DNA from 4 places in the Vibrio kanaloae genome. Region 4 is predicted to be linked to each of the others. Evidence: predicted binding sites of a transcription regulator. Region 4 holds the regulator's gene; each other region holds the start of a gene.

Region 1 (5,060 bases), 1.0 Mb from region 4:
CCACTAACACCGCTTTGAGCTTAGCTCGAGTGCCTTCTATTACTTCGTTAATTCCGTAGGTTGCTTGTGTGCCACGATTAGCAATCACAGCTAAGCTTAATTTGGGTTTAGAACTGGCGACCGCCCCCACTAAAATCAGGTTCAACCGTGTCTTTGGCGCATCTTGGATAACTTGCTGTTCAACGACAGCGGGCGTGGTTGGGTTATAGGCGCCAAAAAGGTTACTCTGTTGCAAAGAAGAGATATCAAGGGTCGGTTGAAGTGCTGAAGAAGAAGATGAAACAGACGCTTTCCAAGGCACAACCGTTTGCTCGGCAGGTACAAGAAACCATGCAAGCTGTCCTAAAATCCATGCTGAAGCAGCAATCAACAAACAACAAGTCGCTAGGCTTAGTTTCTGCTGAAATACAAATTTATTCTCTAATAAGCGGCTCAACACAGGTGAGTGTCCTATGCGATTTTTGAGCTCTAAAAAGTTCACTTCCCTTGCCCCTTTTCAAGACGACAAACGCTGAAAATCATTAAGCTTCCAACTTTTTCATTCATTCGTTCGATACCAAGCGCATTTAAGCATAAGATCATGAATTATATCATAGCCAATTCATAAATCGGCATTAGATGGCTATTTTGTAATATGACTTGAAAAAAATGCCAACCGCCTCCACTTTAAGCTTCTACTTAATGTGATAAGCATCATCAAGAACATGTTGCGCTCTGTTAATTACAGTTAAACCACATTCATTTTTCACTGAAAAGGCACAACCCTATATGAAAACTGTTGATGAAGCTGTCAGACTCGATAAATGGTTGTGGGCAGCTCGTTTTTACAAAACCCGCTCTATTGCTCGCAACATGGTCGATGGTGGCAAAGTCCACTATAATGGTCAACGCAGCAAACCAAGTAAAATTGTCGAACTTGGGGCGGTGATTACACTGCGTCAAGGGAATGAAGAAAAAACGGTGACTATCGAGAAAATTTCGGCGCATCGTGGCGGGGCTCCGATCGCTCAAACACTCTATGAAGAAACCACCGAGAGCTTGGCAAAAAGAGAAGAGTTTGCGAAACAACGCAAGCTGAATGCTCATAACCCAGCTCCAGATCGTCGTCCGGATAAGAAGCAACGTCGTGACATCATCAAGTTCAAGACTCAATAAGCTAGAAGGAATAGCCAAATGGCAGACCCAATGTCTACAAGTAATGTTTTAAATCGCTACCTATTTGAAGACCTATCAGTACGTGGTGAATTGGTACAAATGGATGAAGCGTACCAACAGATTATTTCTAGCAAGGAATACCCAGCGCCAGTACAGAAACTGCTGGGTGAGCTATTGGTCTCAACGACGCTACTAACGGCGACCTTAAAGTTTGAAGGTTCTATCACTATGCAGCTTCAAGGTGATGGCCCAGTATCTCTCGCTGTGATCAATGGTGATAATAACCAGAAGATCCGCGGTGTTGCTCGCTTTGAAGGGGATATTGCTGACAACGCAGGCCTACACGACCTTATGGGTAAAGGCCATCTAGTGATCACTATCGACCCTAAGCAAGGTGAGCGTTACCAAGGTATCGTTGGCCTTGAAGGTGACACTCTAGCCGAGGTGCTTGAAGGTTACTTCGCTAACTCAGAACAGCTTAAGACTCGTCTATGGTTACGCACTGGCGATCATGAAGGTAAAGCACACGCTGCTGGTATGTTACTGCAGGTTATGCCAGACGGCACAGGTACGCCAGACGACTTCGAACACCTAGAGCAGCTAACTGACACAGTTAAAAACGAAGAACTGTTCTCCCTAGAAGCGAACGAACTGCTTTACCGTTTGTACAACCAAGAGAAAGTACAGCTGTTCACCCCACAACCGATTGAGTTCTACTGTGGTTGTTCACGTGAGCGGAGCGCGGCGGCTATCATTACGGTTGCTCAAGAAGAGATGTACGACATCCTAAGTACCGAAGGTAGTGTTGCTCTGCATTGTGATTACTGTGGCACAAATTATTCATTCGACAAGAACGACGTTGATGCTCTGTACGCTGAAGCAGCCGATAAAGGCAGCAATACCGTTCATTAATTTATAACGTACCCAAAACACGTAATTTACCCAAAAAGGTCAGCTGCAAGCTGGCCTTTTTTGTGATCAAAATAGCGCAAAGCCCGTTACATCTCGTAATAAAATCACCGCTTAATTTTCATCAATTAATAATGTTCCTGCCCCTAGCGCAAAGGTTTGCGTACAGGATAGACTAATTGGGCCAATATGTGACGAGGCACTTAAAACCTCAATGTTAATATGGATACTTTTTGAGCTGTATCCCTGTTTCCCCCGAGTCTCGTTGCTAGCATGGTGAGCAGATAACCATAAAAATTAATACAAAATCCCTACAAAATATCCTACAAGGAGCACCTATGACCGTTATGGAACATACAAAGGCTGCACAAATTGATCTAACTAAGCACGGACTGACAGGCGTTACTGAAGTTCTTCGTAACCCTAGCTACGAGCAGCTATTCGTTGAAGAAACACTGCCAGGTTTAGAGGGCTACGAAAAAGGCGTAGTAACGGAACTTGGCTCTGTTGCGGTTGACACTGGTATCTTTACTGGCCGCTCACCAAAAGATAAATACATTGTTAAAGATGACACGACCCGCGATACCATGTGGTGGTCAGATCAAGGCAAAAATGACAACAAACCGATTACACCTGAATTATGGAATGAGCTGAAAGAGCTTGTAACAACTCAGCTATCTGGCAAGCGCTTGTTTGTGATTGATGGTTACTGTGGTGCAAACCCAGATACGCGCTTAAGTGTTCGTATTATCACTGAAGTAGCGTGGCAAGCGCACTTCGTTAAGAACATGTTCATTCGTCCAACTGACGAAGAGCTCGCAACGTTCGAACCTGATTTTGTGGTAATGAACGGTGCTAAAACAACCAACCCGAACTGGGAGAAGCAGGGCCTAAACTCTGAAAACTTCGTTGCGTTCAACCTGACAGAGCGCGTTCAAATCATTGGTGGTACTTGGTACGGCGGTGAGATGAAAAAAGGCATGTTCGCAATGATGAACTACCTACTTCCTCTGCAAGGCATTGCTTCAATGCACTGCAGTGCAAACGTTGGCGAGAAAGGTGACGTAGCCGTATTCTTCGGCCTATCAGGAACGGGGAAAACAACACTATCGACGGATCCTAAACGTGAGCTGATCGGTGATGATGAGCATGGTTGGGATGACGACGGTATCTTCAACTTTGAAGGCGGTTGTTACGCGAAGACGATTCGCCTATCGAAAGAAGCGGAACCTGAAATCTACAACGCAATCCGTCGTGATGCTCTGCTAGAAAACGTAACGGTCCGTGGTGATGGTTCTATCGATTTTGATGACGGTTCAAAAACAGAAAATACTCGTGTTTCTTACCCGATTCACCACATCGAAAATATTGTTAAGCCAGTATCAAAAGCAGGTCACGCTAAAAAAGTTATCTTCCTGACTGCGGATGCATTTGGTGTGCTACCACCAGTATCGAAACTGACTCCTGAACAGACTAAATACCACTTCCTATCTGGATTTACAGCGAAGCTCGCGGGTACAGAACGCGGTATTACAGAGCCAACGCCAACGTTTTCTGCGGCATTTGGCGCTGCATTCCTAACGCTCCACCCAACTCAGTACGCTGAAGTACTCGTGAAGCGCATGGAAGCGGCTGGTGCAGAAGCTTACCTAGTTAACACAGGTTGGAATGGCAGTGGTAAGCGTATCTCTATCAAAGATACTCGCGGCATCATTGACGCTATCCTAGATGGTTCAATCGACAATGCAGATACTAAGGTTATCCCTATGTTTAACCTAGAAGTGCCACTCGCCTTGCATGATGTAGACTCGACCATTCTTGACCCACGTGATACGTACACTGACCCGCTACAGTGGGAGAGCAAAGCGAAGGATCTAGCAACACGATTCATCAACAACTTTGATAAATACACAGACAATGCTGAAGGTCAGTCACTGGTTGCGGCTGGTCCACAATTAGACTAACCCACCTATCTGCTCGGGCTAAGTCAAAAACAAACGCCCATTTACAATGATATTTTGTAGCAAGCCCCTCTTTTGAGGGGCTTTTTTGTTGATGCTTATCCCTTTTTGTTCCACTCTGTTTGAGACTATTGAAATTTAAGGCTTTCAGGGAATGAAAAAGGTATTCATGGTATTCGGTATTGTGCTGGCTATCGCCGTTGCGGTTATCGCTGCGTTATTATTAAGCCTGCAGACTCAATACCGTGCTGATGTTGCTAATTTTTTTATAAAACATACGCTTGAACAACCTCTACTCATTGAAGATGTTGAGTATCAGGCGCCTTATCACATCACTTTGATGGGTATTATCCAAAACCGACCTGCAAAAAAGTCGCCTTTGTACATCGATAAAGTCAGTATATGGTTTAGCCCTAGTTCTATAGTTCAAGCCAAACTGGTCTTGGATTCAGTGTTGATCAGCGGTCTGCAGTTAGAAGTTGATGATTTAAAAAACCTCACATCGGTACTTACGCAGCCAAACCTCAAGCTTCACCAGTTGGCCATCAATAATCTAGATTTCTCGACCCCAGACTTTAATGCGCGAGGTATTGATCTTCAGATCTCCGCCCCCGTATGGGACGGACACAACTCGTTATTACCTTATGGAAAAACCCAACTCTCAGCCACGCAACTGTATTGGCAAGACGAAGCATTCGATAACCTGTTGATTGACCTCGAACTAAAGCCGAGTGACAGCACTCTTTATGGCGCTTCATTTGACTGGCGTGACGCTAAGGTTTCCGGTCAAGCAGAACAATATCAACATGACTGGTCTTTGGTGAATGTGACGATCGATGGTTTACGACTCAACCAAAAACAGACCCAAAGCCTATTGAACAAACAATGGGATATGACAGGTATCCAGATCAATCACATCAACAGCTTAGATATTTTGCGTAGTGACCTAGAATGGGCAGACGGACATCTAGCATCCTTTGACGCCTCATTAGAAAACATACAGCTGCCTTTTGAATTGTGGCAACAACAGAACGC
Region 2 (5,060 bases), 1.4 Mb from region 4:
TTCAACAGTGATTAAAGAATTAAGGAAAAACCATGTCTGAGATGACTCCTCGCGAAATCGTTCATGAACTCAATCGCCACATTATTGGTCAAGATAACGCTAAGCGTTCAGTAGCCATTGCATTACGTAACCGCTGGCGTCGTATGCAGCTTGAAGAAAGCCTGCGTGTTGAAGTTTCGCCAAAAAACATCCTGATGATTGGCCCAACGGGTGTGGGTAAAACTGAAATAGCTCGTCGTCTAGCAAAACTCGCGAACGCGCCTTTCATCAAAGTGGAAGCAACCAAATTCACCGAAGTGGGTTATGTTGGTAAAGAAGTTGAAACCATCATCCGCGATCTAACCGATGTTGCGATCAAGATGACACATCAACAAGCGATGGAAAAAGTGCAATACCGCGCTGAAGAGCAAGCCGAAGAACGTATTCTTGATGCTCTTCTGCCGCCTGCTCGTGATGCTTGGGGCCAGAACGAGCAATCAACTGAAGACACAACGTCTTCGAATACTCGCCAGATTTTCCGCAAAAAACTGCGCGAAGGTAAGATGGATGACAAAGAGATTGAAATTGATGTCGCAGCACCACAGATGGGTGTTGAAATCATGGCTCCTCCTGGCATGGAAGAGATGACAAACCAGTTACAAGGTATGTTCCAAAACCTAGCTGGCGACACCAAGAAAAAGCGCAAGATTAAAATCAAGGATGCATTCAAAGCACTAACTGAAGAAGAAGCCGCTAAGCTTGTGAACCAAGAAGAGCTAAAAGAGAATGCGATCTTCAACGCTGAAAACAACGGTATCGTATTCATCGATGAGATCGACAAAATTTGTAAGCGTGGCGACAGTTCAGGCCCAGATGTATCTCGTGAAGGTGTTCAACGTGATCTACTGCCTCTTATCGAAGGCAGCACAGTTTCAACCAAGCACGGTATGGTTAAAACTGATCACATCCTGTTTATCACGTCTGGTGCATTTCAAGTATCGAAGCCATCAGATTTAATTCCTGAACTGCAAGGTCGTTTGCCAATCCGCGTAGAGCTGGAAGCACTATCAGCGAACGACTTTAAACGTATCCTGACTGAGCCAAAAGCGTCTCTAACAGAGCAATACATTGCTCTAATGAAAACAGAAGACGTCAGCATTGAATTCACTGAAGATGGCATCAACCAAATTGCAGACGCAGCATGGCGTGTGAACGAAACCACTGAAAACATCGGAGCACGTCGTCTACACACAGTAATGGAGCGCTTAATGGATGAGATTTCATTCGACGCAACGGACAGAGCCGGCAGCAAGCTAGTGATTGACGAAGCTTACGTAACATCAAAGTTAGGTGAGTTCGTGGAAGACGAAGATCTAAGCCGCTTCATTCTGTAGCACATTAAACTCCAACTTATTGCTCTATCTCAAAGAAATAGCAGCTAATAGACGAATTCAAGGCCCACTATAAAGTGGGCTTTTTATTACCTAAAAAATGGGCGTATACTCGAATTACAGTATGACACGATATACCTACCACTAGCGTACTAACGACAAAAGTGCACTTACAATGAAAATAGACTTACGATGAAACAATCTTTACTGATCTGGCTTGATGCCGCGCGACCAAAAACTCTGCCTCTCGCACTCGTCTCCATTCTTACAGGAAGTAGTTTGGCGTTCGCTAGCAATCATTTTTCTTTATCGATAGCGCTGCTGGCTTTTTTAACCGCCACTCTATTACAGATTCTATCGAACCTAGCCAACGACTATGGCGATGCCGTCAAAGGCACCGACAACGAGAAGCGTTTAGGCCCAATACGCGCGATGCAGTCTGGTACAGTCAACGCGAAGACCATGAAGCAAGCTATCATCCTCAACATCGTATTTACGGTAATAGCTGGGTTGGTTCTTATTTTTTATGCACTAAGCTCGATTGAGAGTATCTTGTCGTTCATCGCTCTTGGTGTTCTGGCGATTGCGGCTGCTATTGCATACACAGTTGGTAACAAGCCCTATGGTTATATCGGCCTTGGCGACTTATCAGTGTTTATCTTTTTTGGATTGCTAGGCGTGTCTGGAACGTACTTCTTGCATACTGGCCACGTTGAGCCTAGCCTATTTCTTCCCGCTTTAGGTTGTGGGTTAATGGCAGTGGCAGTTCTCAATATCAACAACATGCGTGATATCGAAAACGATAGCGAATGTGGTAAGCGCACTATGGCCGTTCGCTTAGGGCAGCGCAAAGCCAAGCACTACCATTTCTTGTTACTTGGTTTCGCCCTTGCATCTTTCGCGCTATACCTACTGATTCAGGAGAAACCCGTTTGGATTAGCCTGCCATTCTTGTTCAGTATCATTGTTGTTTACAAGCATGGTAAAGCCGTATGGAAAACCGATAAACCAGCTCAGATTGCACCAATGATGCCCGTTATTGTGAAATGCTCCCTGGTCACTAACTTATTGTTTGCAGGGGTTGTCGTAGCTCAAACTCTATTGAGTTAATTGAGACTAATCATTGCAAAGGGATCAGGCACCGATATACTCAAAGTAAGTTCATTGTTCAAAAGGTAAACGAATGGAATACAACACTTCAGCACTGTGCGACATCTACATAGATCAAGTTGATGTCGTGGAGCCAATGTTCAGCAACTTCGGTGGACGAGCATCCTTCGCAGGACAGGTCACAACATTAAAGTGTTTTGAAGACAACGCTTTGATTCGCTCTGTATTGGAGCAAGATGGGTTAGGTCGAGTGCTGCTAATCGATGGTGGTGGCTCATTACGAAAAGCGCTGATCGATGCTGAAATAGCCCTGCTTGCCGAAGACAATGAGTGGGAAGGGATTGTGGTTTATGGCTGTGTACGTGAAGTCGATGAACTAGAAGATATGAATCTCGGCATTCAGGCCTTAGCGTCCATTCCTGTCGGAGCTAGCCAAGAGAGCATTGGTGAGGTTGATGTTCCAGTCAATTTTGGCAGCGTGACTTTTTTACCTGAAGATTACCTTTACGCGGATAACACAGGCATCATTCTCTCTGCTGAGCCGTTAGATGTTGAACTCGACCTTGATGTCGAAGAAGAATCAGATTAAGTACTCGAACAAAGCTCCAGCCAATTAGAACAACGAACGAAAACGCCCGCTACTCAGTAGCGGGCGTTTTTTTAATCTGAAGAGTCAATTACTCAACGTCATCCATTTTACCTAGAAGGTTACGGATGCGATCTTGCCATGCTGAATGCTCTTCCTGCATTTGCTGAGTTTTTTGCTCTAGCTCGTGACGGCTTGCTTTTAGCTCACCAGCTTCTGTCGCTAGTGCTTGTTTCTCTTCTTTAAGCTCTTCCACTTCCATTTGAAGAAGTGCAATTGTATCTACTGCTGTTTGAATTTTTGCTTCTAGCTGCTCTAGTACTTCAAAAGACATTCTGGCCTACCTTTAGTTATCCATTTAATGGTGAAGGTTCACTCCACTTATTTCCCCATTCTACTCAGCAGAGCAAGGATAAACACTCAATATATTCGATAATTTGCACCATTCGATGAAAAAAACAGCGCTTTTTACCGAATATTGACGCGAATGATTATCTCCACATCCACAGGCTGATTATTTTGATAAAGATTTATTGTTTTCTACTGCAAATTGATCGAGAGCAATCCCCAAAAACAAAAAGGCAAACGTTTCCTTTTGGATATGGTAAAATCCGCCGCAAAATTTATCTTCCCTCCCCCTTTAAAAGTTTTGGAGTTCGCATGAAACGCGATTTAGCAATGTCATTCTCTCGTGTCACTGAAGGTGCAGCACTAGCTGGTTACAAATGGCTTGGCCGTGGCGATAAAAACGCTGCTGATGGCGCTGCTGTAGAAGTAATGCGTAGTCTACTAAACAAAACCGAAATCAGCGGTGAGATTGTTATTGGTGAAGGTGAAATTGATGATGCACCTATGCTCTACATCGGGGAGCAAGTAGGTGTGGGCGGTGATGCTGTCGATATTGCCGTTGACCCAATTGAAGGAACACGCATGACAGCAATGGGCCAATCAAACGCATTGGCTGTATTGGCGGCAGGCGAAAAAGGCAGCTTCCTTAAAGCGCCTGATATGTACATGGAAAAGTTAGTTGTAGGCCCTGGCGCTAAAGGCGTGATTGACCTAGCACGACCACTAAAAGAAAACCTAGAAAACGTAGCGAAAGCGCTGGGTAAAACGCTGGATACATTAGTTGTAACGACACTGGCTAAGCCACGTCACGATCAAGTCATCGCCGACATGCAAGCAATGGGCGTTCGCGTATTCGCAGTGCCAGACGGTGATGTTGCTGCTTCTATCCTCACTTGTATGCCAGACAGCGAAGTAGACGTCATGTACTGCATCGGTGGCGCACCTGAAGGTGTCGTTTCTGCGGCGGTTATTCGCGCACTAGATGGTGACATGCACGGTCGTCTTCTCCCTCGTCACGAGGTGAAAGGCGATACCGCAGAAAACCGTAAGCACGGTGAGCTTGAGCTAGAACGTTGCGCTGAAATGGGCGTAACAGCGGGTATAGTGTTGAAGATGGAAGACATGGCGCGCAGCGACAACGTAGTATTCTCAGCAACCGGCATCACCAAAGGTGATTTGCTAGAAGGCATTACTCGTACAGGTAATATCGCAACCACAGAAACACTACTTATACGTGGTCGCTGCCGTACGATTCGTCGCATCAAATCAATTCACTACTTAGAACGTAAAGACCCTGAAGTAATCGATCACATCCTGTAAACCTAAGTTAAACAGAACAACAAAGGCTGATACCACGTATCAGCCTTTTGTTTTATTGGCCAGTGCCAAACACACCATATGCTAGCAATAGCGTGAACGGCGGCCAATATAGTAAATGGTTTGCTTTATAAACACCTTGCCTCATAATAGTAAGGTTCATAAGGTAGGGATAATATGAAAACAAGCGACAAAATCTTACAAACCATTAAGCGCCAAGGAGCGGTAACCGCGAAGCAACTGTCAGAAGAATTTGACATGACGACAATGGGGGCAAGGCAACATCTGCAAAGCCTGGAAGATGACGGTATTCTTGCGTTTCATGACGT
Region 3 (5,060 bases), 320 kb from region 4:
ACGAAGAAACACTTGAACCAGTACCATACTTCAATAAGCTTGCATCTAATATCGAGGAGCGTATTGCTCTTGTGGTAGACCCAATGCTTGCGACAGGTGGTTCTATGATCGCAACGATTGACTTAATGAAAGAGAAAGGTTGTAAGCACTTTAAGATTCTTGTACTTGTAGCGGCTCCTGAAGGTATTGCAGCTCTAGAAAAAGCGCACCCAGACGTAGAGCTTTACACTGCTGCAATTGATGAGAAGCTAAACGACAAGGGCTACATCGTTCCTGGTCTTGGCGATGCTGGTGATAAGATCTTCGGTACTAAGTAATTCGGTTTCAGCTTAAGTTACTCTAAACCGTTTCTTAACTCGCTGAATTTAGCCGTATTAATAAGAAGGGAGAGCATTCGGTGCTCTCCCTTCTTGATCTTGTTGGCTTGTGATTCTTTTAAATCTAGCGTTACCGATTGCTTAATCGATTTGAGCTTTGTCTACTACTGTGTTGTCGCCTAGCTCTTCAGGAAGAACTAGGTTCAGTAGAATCGCCACGATACCACACAAGCTTACGCCTTGTAGGCTGAAGTCACCGATACCAAAGGCCATGCCGCCAATACCAAAGACTAAAGTAATACCCACAATCACAAGATTACGTGATTTATGCAGGTCTACATTGTTCTTGATGAGAGTATTGAGCCCAACTGTTGCGATTGAACCAAACAGCAGAATCATAATACCGCCCATCACTGGAACTGGAATCGTTTGAAGTAGTGCGCCTAGCTTACCAACCAAGGCTAAAACAATGGCCGTAACGGCTGCCCAAGTCATGATCACTGGGTTAAATGCTTTCGTTAGCATTACCGCACCAGTTACTTCACTGTACGTTGTATTTGGTGGCGCGCCCAGCATAGAAGCCGCAATCGTTGCTACACCGTCGCCAGTGATAGTGCGGTGTAAACCTGGTTTTTTAAGGTAGTCTTTGCCAGTTACGTTAGAGATGGCAAGCATGTCGCCAACGTGCTCAACGGCCGGTGCAATGGCGACAAATACCATAAAGAAGATAGCGTTGATGTTGAACTCAGGTGTTGTGAAGTTTGGTAGTGCCAACCAAGACGCTTGAGCCACGGGTGTGAAGTCTACTGCACCATATATCAGGCTGGTGATATAACCCGCAACAATACCGCCGAAGATAGGCAGCAGTTTAAGGAAGCCTTTTGAAAACACACTGATGATAATCGTCACTAACAGTGAAATCGAAGAGATCCACAGTGCAGCATCTGCATCGACAAGCTGAACCGCACCGTCGCCTGTTTTACCTAGCGCCATGTTTACCGCAACAGGCGCAAGGCCTAAACCGATAACCATGATGACTGGGCCAACAACGACGGGTGGAAGTAGTTTATGAATGAAGGCAACGCCTCGTACTTTTATCAAAGCTCCCATTAATACATACACAACTCCTGCCGCCATAAGGCCACCCATGGTTGCTCCTACACCCCAAGTCTGAATTCCGAACATGATAGGTGCGATGAAGGCGAAAGAAGACGCTAAGAAGATTGGCACTGAACGGCGTGTAATAAGTTGGAATATAAGGGTACCGATACCCGCGCCAAAAAGTGCAACGTTAGGATCAAGCCCTGTCAGTAGCGGCACTAATACAAGTGCACCAAAAGCTACAAACAGCATTTGCGCACCTTGCAAAGCATTTTTCATGTTAAATCCTTAAAAATGGTCGTTATATGAAAGTCGAAAAATAAAATTCGCAGGATTCTATCACTTGGCAAACGATTGCTACACTAGATAGATCAAATTTATTTACCTTAGTGATATTTACCTCGATCCAAATAAGGAAAATTCGCTTTACAAGTGAACGATTTATCATGGTTAGGTGATATTTTATAGTTATTAAACACAGTGGGGGTTATCGACCTTGCCCCTCAATCCATAGTTGCTTATCATCAAGGCACAAGATTTGAATATTAGGATCAGTATGCGCTACATAGCATTGTTGTTCATGGCATTATTAGCCTCTCCGAGCTATGCCTTAACTCAAGTAGATATCTTTAGTGTTGAGGTTGCGATTGACGCTAGAGGTAAACAGTCAGAGCAAGTGGCAAGAAATACTGGCATGGAGCAGGTATTGATACGTGCTACTGGCCAAACCGATGTCGCTTCGAATGATACTATTCAAAAGGCGATGCGTAAGAGTGCGCAGTATATGTCTCAAATGAGCTTTGGCGAAAGTAATGGTCAATCAACATTACGCATGCGTTTTAATGCTGCTCAAATCCGTTCATTACTAACTCAAGCGCAATTGCCGTATTGGCCTGATACTCGTTCAAACATCCTAGTTTGGTTGATAGAAGAAGATAACTACGACAAGAATATAGTATGGGAGCATACTAATTCACAGTTAGCTGCAGGCTTACAAGTAAACGCAAAAGAACGTGGATTACCCCTGACGCTACCTGTTGGCGATTTTGACGATATCACGGGCATTGAGATCTCTGATCTATGGGGAAATTTTGTTACGCCAATCAGTAAAGCGAGTCAACGTTACCCTGTTGATGCTGTGCTTGTTGTAAAGGCTCAACCTTCTGGATTACGTTGGACTTTGTATGATCAAAAGCCAAGCCAGTTGACGAGTGCGCCAGCTTCACCTGTGACAGGTTCGATATCGGGTAACAGTGCTACGGGTTCTAAGACGCTGGTTGATCAAATTAGTAACTACTACGCAGGTAAAAGTGCTGTTACCGTAGCAAGTGAATCTTCAGAGTCTATTCTCACGCAGTTTATTAGCCTGAATAACGCCCAGGATTTTTTCCATTTGGAGAATGCGCTTAAGCGTCTAAACTCAGTGGCAAGTCTAGATATCCTGAAAATTCAAAACAATGAAGTCACTTTCCAAATACACTTACTATCAACTCAACAAGAGTTTGAACAAGAAGTGGAAAGCATTCGCCAAGTCGCTAAGGTTGAAGAGTCTTATATTGAACCTGAAGTGAGCCCTGAATTTGAAACGCAAGACAACTCTATGTCTGTAGGTGATGATTCAGCAAGCGCTGTTGATACTGAAGGCGAGGGAAGTGAGATTGACTCAAGCGTTCAAGTGATTAAAGGCAGCGAGCTCTCTACGGATGCTGAGCTAACAAGCACGACTGATACGACGCTAGACGAATCTGGTGAAGAAGAACTCATCATCACGGCTCCAGTGCACACTAAGCCAAGCTTGGTATACGAATGGACTCACTCGTAATCATCTACCGCATGACAGATTGAAGTGAAAACATGAAAAAAGCCCTGCGAGAGAGATCTCGCAGGGCTTTTTGTTTATTGGGTTTTCAATTTTATAAAATCCAACCAATATTACTGCTCGAACTTAGCTTTTTCTTTCTTTTCTACTTCCGAAAGACGCTTAAGTTTGATGCCTAACTCTTTGGCACGAAAACGAGTAAATAAGATATTCCCCACGAAACCTAACGTCGTTAGCAGCAGTTCTACCGCGGCTAACAGGCGTTCACCACCGTCTACATACAGTATGGTTAACGCATGTAGGAAATACAGCATTAAGACAAAGTTAGCCCAAGCATGCGTATAAGGTTTGCCTGCCAAAATACCCGGTAAAGGTAATAAAAGCGGGATAGCCCAGGCAATAGCCAGTGTGATATTGCTTAGGTGAGGGTGAGGTGAAAGTGTCATCTGCCAAGCCACCACCCAAAGTAGAAGCAATAGGTTGCCTGATAAAGCGAGGCAACGACATAACTTTGTTTTGGGAGACATAGCTTTCTCTGACATATACATCATTGAGAGATTCCCTTTTGGTTTACAGCGATGCGAGCTAAGCGCTTGCCTAGGTTTTGAGCCAGTTCAATCTCTTCTTTGCTTAACGATGGCGCTTCTCCTGTACTGCTTGCACCGTAAGGTGTGCCACCGGTTCGAGTGTTATGCAGCGCAGGTTCAGAGTAGGGGATTCCCACCACCAGCATGCCATGGTGAAGCAGTGGCAACATCATACTTTGCTGTGTGGTTTCTTGACCGCCATGCAGTGACGAAGACGAAGTAAACACACAAGCAGGTTTATCGATAAGGTCACCATTGACCCATAATGATGTGGTGCTATCCCAAAAGTGCTTCATAGGCCCGGCCATATTACCAAACCAAACTGGACTACCTAGCGCTAAACCATTACAAGAACGGAGTTCTTGCAACGTTGCGATAGGATCGGTTGGTTGATAACGCGAATCAGCCTGCTCTTCTACCGTGTACACGTCGTTCACCGTTCTTAACATGGCTTCGCAGTTCGGGATAGATTCAACCCCTCGCGCAATCTGCCTGGCTAGAGCTTGTGTGTTGCCGTGGCGACTGTAGTAGAGAACAAGAATATTAATGCTCATATTGGATTACAGGATCTCTAGCACTTGCTCTGGTGGACGACCAATTTTTGCTTTGTTGTTCGCGACAACGACTGGGCGTTCAAATAGCTTTGGATTTGTCGCCATTGCTGAGAAAAGGTTTTCATCAGTAACCGATGCATCGCCAAGATTTGCTTCTTTGTAATCCGCTTCTTTGGTGCGCATCATCTCGCGAACACTGTCAAAACCAAGCTGAGTGAAAAGCACTTTTAGTTGCTCGACAGTTAAAGGTGTGTCTAGGTACTTGATAACCTCTGGCTGTACGCCTTTTGCTTCAAGCAGTTCGAGAGTTTGACGGCTCTTTGAGCAACGTGGATTATGATAAATCACGACAGACATGGTTCTTCCTCACTATTATTTTTGATTTAATTCGTCGATACAAGCCACTCGAGCGGCTTCATTGTATTTGTTGAGCTTTCTTTTTATTTCGGTAGCGAGTCTTTGCTAGCAAATCAAAATTTACTGCAGCGACAAGAAGCGTTCACGCTGAATCATCAGTTGGTCAATTCGAGCATCGTAACGTGCTTGCTTTAAACTTCCGAGTTCTGCGATTTGGCTTGCTTGCGTATAGTACTGAATAGCTTTGTTCCAGTTGGCTCGTAGTGCCAAAATCTCTGCACGAGCGGCGAGCTCTTCGTCGCTATTACCCAGGCTAGTACTTACT
Region 4 (5,060 bases):
AGCCATTTAGCAAAAATTGGGAACACCCCGAGTAAAGCAAATGACAACAATACTGAAGGGGAAATGATACCTGAAAGCGAGTCAATCTCCGCAAGTTGAGTACCGGCGTTCAAGAAAACCGCAGTGCCTGGTAGCATGCCTATTTGGCTTGTAATGTAGTAACGACTGACCGACATTGGCGTTAGGCCCATCAGCAAGTTGATAAGGAAAAATGGGAATACAGGAATCAGACGCAAAGAAAATAAGTAAAATGCGCCGTCTTTTTCAACCCCCTTGTTAATCGTCGCCAATTTGTCACCAAACTTGGTTTGAATCCAGTCACGTAATAGATAGCGGCTACTTAGAAAGGCAAGGGTAGCACCAATTGCACTTGCGAAAGATACCAGCAGCAAGCTATTCCAGAAACCAAATAGAGCAGCTCCGAGCAGGGTGACAACAGCGGCACCAGGAATTGAGAAAGCAGTAATCATTACATACGCAACAAAATAGATAGCGGCAGCTGCAATAAAGTTGCTGTCAATGTAGTCATTTAAGACAGCTTGTTGGGTCTTAGCATTTTCAAGCGTTAAGTACTGGCCGAAATTGATGCCTAACAAGACAATGGTTACGACCAACACAATACCCAATATCATTTTCTTACTCATTGATACTTCCTCTAAATTTTCAATGCATACCGATAGTATAGATAGACAGGCAAAGCATAGATTAACTTTCACCAGATATAAAAAAAGCCGCAGTAAATGCGGCTTAGTTATGTATATATTGCACTGACAATGTTAATTGACGCGATTGATAAGCTCTTCGCGACGCTGCTGCGGTATAACAGACCAATGTGTACCATTGATCGCACCTTCTAGCGCCCAAAGTAGTTCAATACTGACAGAAGACGCATGCGATTCTTTGATGGCGTTAAATGCGTTTACAGAGCCAGATTCATATAAACGTTCTACAGAATCGATTCCTGCCTTTTTCAACATACGCTCGGTAGCGAGTCGAAGATTAGGCAGATCTTTGAGTCGGGTCGGCTTGGCAGAAGACTGCTCAGCTTTTTCTTCTTTAGCAAAACCCAGAGACGTGGTTGCAAGCTGCAAGATTTTCTCTTGGTCTTGCCATAGGCCTTCAGGTAAAGCGAAATATTTAGTAACAACAGGGAAACCACGTTTTTTGTAGACGTACGGTTGAAACCCTTGTTGTTCGAATTGCTTTGTTGTGCATTTGTCTGCTCGTATGTGCAGTTGGTCATTAACAACCAGAGCAAACATTGTGTCATCAGCAAAAAGACCGAATCCACCAAACATTGAGCGTGATTTTATTTTTCCTAGGGACTCAAATAACTTCATTGAGTCCTTTAGTATCGGTTTATCCATGTTATTTATCTCGGTGTATTTGAAGTACGCCACCAAATAAGCAGGTCCGAGAGATTAGCAAAATGTTGCAATTAAATTGTCAATAAGCCGTAAATTACTAAATGATTAGTAGTTACTGCATTTTGCCATCGGTAACCCCGCTACCATACCAACGAGTGGTTTAGGCCGGAAGCTTTGCGTCTCACTCTTTCGAGTGGTTTGCCCTGTGCGTGACTGATTGAATAGAATAAAGTTTTTGTTGAATGAGGCTCACACTTGTTATTTCAAAATGTGATATTGCTTCAATTAATGATCTTTGTATTGTGCATCTAGGTTCATTTTGGGTGCTGATAAAAAAAGCGCACCTAAAGGTGCGCTTGATGAAATTAAACTCATTTTATCAATTAATTTAACGTTTTAACTGTACATCGCTCTACGATTTCAGGGTGCATTTCGAAGACACGTTTTTCATGATCTTTGTCTTTTATACGTTCTAATAGAATTTCGAAAGCATTTTTACCAACACGACGTTTCGGTTGGTGCACCGTTGTTAAAGGTGGTGAAAAGTATTCAGCTAGCTCGATGTTGTCGTAACCAATGATCGAAATATCTTCAGGAATACGAATACCTTTCTGTTGCAGGCGACTCATTAGACCTAGTGCCATCGTGTCATTAAAGCAGAATACAGCCGTCGGGCGATCTTCCATCTCAACGATTTGCTCTGCAGCAAGAACTGCCGTATCGCACTCGAAGTTGCCTTCGATGATCATGTTATTATCGGTAGAAATCTTAGCTTCGTTCAGTGCGCGCTTGTATCCGGCAATGCGTTCAACACATGCTGCTTTGTCTAAGTGGCCACTTAAACAGGCAATTTTAGAGTGACCGCGTTCAATCAGGTACTTGGTTGCTAGGTAGCCACCTTCTTCAGAGTTATCAATGATCTTATCAGCTTGAGAGCTCTCTGGGCCCCAGTCCATAATAACTTTCGGGATGTCAGCGTGACGGTCTAACATCACTCTTAGTTCTTCAGTTAGGTCTGAACACATAACTAAGATGCCATCTACACGTTTCTCTGCCAGCATTCGAATGTAGTCACGTTGCTTCTCATAGATACCACCTGTGTTACACAGGATCAAAGTGTAACCTTGACGGTAGCAGTAGCTTTCAACACCATCGATAACTTCAGAGAAGAATAGGTTGGTTGATTGAGTAACAAGCATGCCGATAGTGCGTGTTGTATTGCACTTCAAGCTACGAGCTACAGCACTTGGCGCATAGTTCAGTTCGTCTACAGCTTTGTTTACTTTTTCTTGAGTCGCTTCTGCAACAAAACGTGTTTTATTGATTACGTGAGAAACGGTTGTTGTCGATACGCCGGCTAAGCGAGCGACATCTTTTATCGTGGCCATGGTTTTATCCTATTAGAAGCTACTTTCCCAAAGTACGGAATAAAGTAGCCGTTAAGCTACCTAACTAAGAGCTATAATTTGTAGGGCTCTTTGGGTACTAACGTGCTAAAAAACAAAAAACCGCTATTGAGCGGCTTGTCTTAACACCGAAATGCTCTGAACTTAAATAAGCATAGCATTTCGTGAATGTTTCATATTTTATCGTTTGCGGTCACAATTTTAGACTGACTAGAAGTTACTCGCAATAAAATTCACCCTGAAATCCGGGTGAATTGTCACATTCTATTGAATTTATTTACCTAGTCATGCAATAAGCTTAGTCACCAGCTAGATATTGAGCGTCTAAATTACAGAAGGCGAGTAACAGAGATGAGACTGAAGCGTAGAAACCGAATTCGTCAACGTCATGACATTTCACGTTGAACTTGGGTACCCAAGTAAGGAGTTGTTGTTCGATAAACTGTTGTTGAACGGAAAATGATTTTTCTAGCTTTTCTTCAAGCTCAGTTTCGTTAGAGCGAATGATCAAGTTACCAAGGAAATCGAGTTCGATAGCAATGTGGTCTGCTGGCTCTTTTAGATCTTGGTTCACCACTAAGTTGTGCTTAGCCATGATCTCTTCCATATCTTTTGCTGGCTTATCATTCAAAAGGCCAGTTTCGCCGATATACATAGAAGCGTATGGAAGGGCGCCATGTTTATCTGTTTTTAAGAAAAGGTCACAAAAGTCTGCAGACAGTTCTAGCTGAGCATCTTCACGTGTTTGTAGGCGGTTCAGCGCGTCCACTAACTTATCAATCGCTGGCTTTAGTGTTTCATTTTCGCCTAAACCAGTTAGGAAAGAACGAATGTCAACAGAGTGGTAGTGATCGAGTTCTTCTTGAGTGAGTTCTTTAGCGAATAAGCTTGATAACCACCAGTAGATTTCTGCTCTTTGTTCGTTGAACGCTTTTGTATCTTTCATTGGATTGATCCTAATATCGTCTTTCGTATACCCGGGGTACTCAGTCTAACTAACCGTGATATTTGCTAAGCGCAAAGCTACTCGTTAGTGGTAATGCCCATATTGAATTGTTATGGACGATAAATAGCAAGGTTTAAGATTGTCTTGTATCAAGAAAAATCCATGTTTCTGGCTTTTATCTTCTGCACCACTAGAATTGTTACTAGTTATGAATAGAATAGTCATTGAAACTATTAAATAAGAAAAGTGGTGTAGATGAGCTATCACGTATTAGTCGTAGAAGATGATGTGGTAACCCGCAGTAAATTGGTTGGATACTTCCAGAACGAAGGTTACACAGTGAGCGAAGCAGAAAGCGGCGCTCAAATGAGAAGCGTGTTAGAAGATAACAACGTGGACCTCATTATGCTGGACATCAACTTGCCAGGCGAAGATGGATTGATGCTAACTCGCGAATTACGCAGTCAATCAGACATTGGAATTATTTTAGTTACTGGACGCACGGATAGCATCGACAAAATCGTAGGCCTAGAAATGGGGGCAGACGATTATGTTACTAAACCTTTCGAACTTCGCGAGTTATTGGTTCGAGTTAAAAACTTACTTTGGCGTATTGCTGCTGCTCGTAAAACAGCAGCGGGCGCAGTCGAAGAAACATCAGATGAGTCTGTGGTTCGTTTTGGTGAGTGGACATTTGATATCCCTCGTCGCGCGTTAAGCAAAAACGGCGAACCGGTGAAACTGACCAAAGCAGAATACGAACTGCTAGTGGCTTTGTCTTCTTACCCTAATCAAGTATTAAGCCGCGAACGTATTCTGAATATGATTAGCCACCGAGTGGACGCACCTAATGACCGTACTATCGACGTACTAATCCGTCGTATGCGTGCAAAGATGGAGTTCGACCCTAAGAATCCACAGATTTTTGTGACGGTTCACGGTGAAGGTTATATGTTCGCTGGTGACTAATACCCTTTGGGGACTTATCGTCAGTAACGATATTTGAAGGAAAAAAGCCGAGACATCATTTGATGCCTCGGCTTTTTATTACTTAACGATTATTGCAAGCGAGCTAAGAACCTATAAATTTCTTTGCTGTTCTATCTGCTCAACAGGCTGAGTTTTCAGGCTGGACTGAGCTTACTGTGCTGCAGAAACTTCACTGTCTTCCTCAGCTAAGCTAGAAGCTTCAGGGACAACAACCGGTTCTTCTGAAATGTCCCTACTGGTGTCTAGCCAGTCACGTAGGTTTTGCCAAACCAATCCCATAGTCTCGTGCCAGTAACGCTCGGTTTGCTCAAGGTAGAGCGCCTTAGGCATGTACTTATTCCAAGGCTCAAC

The links. Region 4 encodes PurR, which represses purine synthesis genes. Its sites were predicted from a motif close to TNANGNAAACGTTTNCNTNA; they were not measured.
Region 1: a site for PurR is predicted at 2,212-2,231, ahead of pckA (phosphoenolpyruvate carboxykinase (ATP)). Genes of this name have one in related genera too.
Region 2: a site for PurR is predicted at 3,644-3,663, ahead of glpX (class II fructose-bisphosphatase). Genes of this name have one in related genera too.
Region 3: a site for PurR is predicted at 1,761-1,780, ahead of OCV24_RS10495 (uracil-xanthine permease family protein). Genes of this name have one in related genera too.

The regions. Positions count from the first base shown of each region.
Region 1 covers NZ_AP025497.1:2,999,161-3,004,220, forward strand. The annotation lists gene gspC (type II secretion system protein GspC) at 1-481, opposite strand, end outside; gene hslR (ribosome-associated heat shock protein Hsp15) at 769-1,155, shown strand; gene hslO (Hsp33 family molecular chaperone HslO) at 1,174-2,067, shown strand; gene pckA (phosphoenolpyruvate carboxykinase (ATP)) at 2,403-4,028, shown strand; gene OCV24_RS13535 (AsmA family protein) at 4,180-5,060, shown strand, end outside.
Region 2 covers NZ_AP025497.1:248,247-253,306, reverse strand. The annotation lists gene hslU (HslU--HslV peptidase ATPase subunit) at 33-1,373, shown strand; gene OCV24_RS01140 (1,4-dihydroxy-2-naphthoate polyprenyltransferase) at 1,563-2,480, shown strand; gene rraA (ribonuclease E activity regulator RraA) at 2,554-3,069, shown strand; gene zapB (cell division protein ZapB) at 3,158-3,400, opposite strand; gene glpX (class II fructose-bisphosphatase) at 3,727-4,734, shown strand; gene OCV24_RS01120 (helix-turn-helix transcriptional regulator) at 4,909-5,060, shown strand, end outside.
Region 3 covers NZ_AP025497.1:2,316,443-2,321,502, reverse strand. The annotation lists gene upp (uracil phosphoribosyltransferase) at 1-317, shown strand, start outside; gene OCV24_RS10495 (uracil-xanthine permease family protein) at 459-1,697, opposite strand; gene OCV24_RS10490 (DUF2066 domain-containing protein) at 1,975-3,240, shown strand; gene OCV24_RS10485 (DUF2069 domain-containing protein) at 3,351-3,788, opposite strand; gene wrbA (NAD(P)H:quinone oxidoreductase) at 3,785-4,378, opposite strand; gene arsC (arsenate reductase (glutaredoxin)) at 4,385-4,735, opposite strand; gene bepA (beta-barrel assembly-enhancing protease) at 4,856-5,060, opposite strand, start outside.
Region 4 covers NZ_AP025497.1:1,996,987-2,002,046, reverse strand. The annotation lists gene OCV24_RS09085 (TVP38/TMEM64 family protein) at 1-644, opposite strand, end outside; gene OCV24_RS09080 (TfoX/Sxy family DNA transformation protein) at 777-1,367, opposite strand; cyclic di-GMP riboswitch class I at 1,495-1,580, opposite strand; gene purR (HTH-type transcriptional repressor PurR) at 1,751-2,755, opposite strand; gene torD (molecular chaperone TorD) at 3,072-3,719, opposite strand; gene torR (two-component system response regulator TorR) at 3,975-4,688, shown strand; gene elyC (envelope biogenesis factor ElyC) at 4,860-5,060, opposite strand, start outside.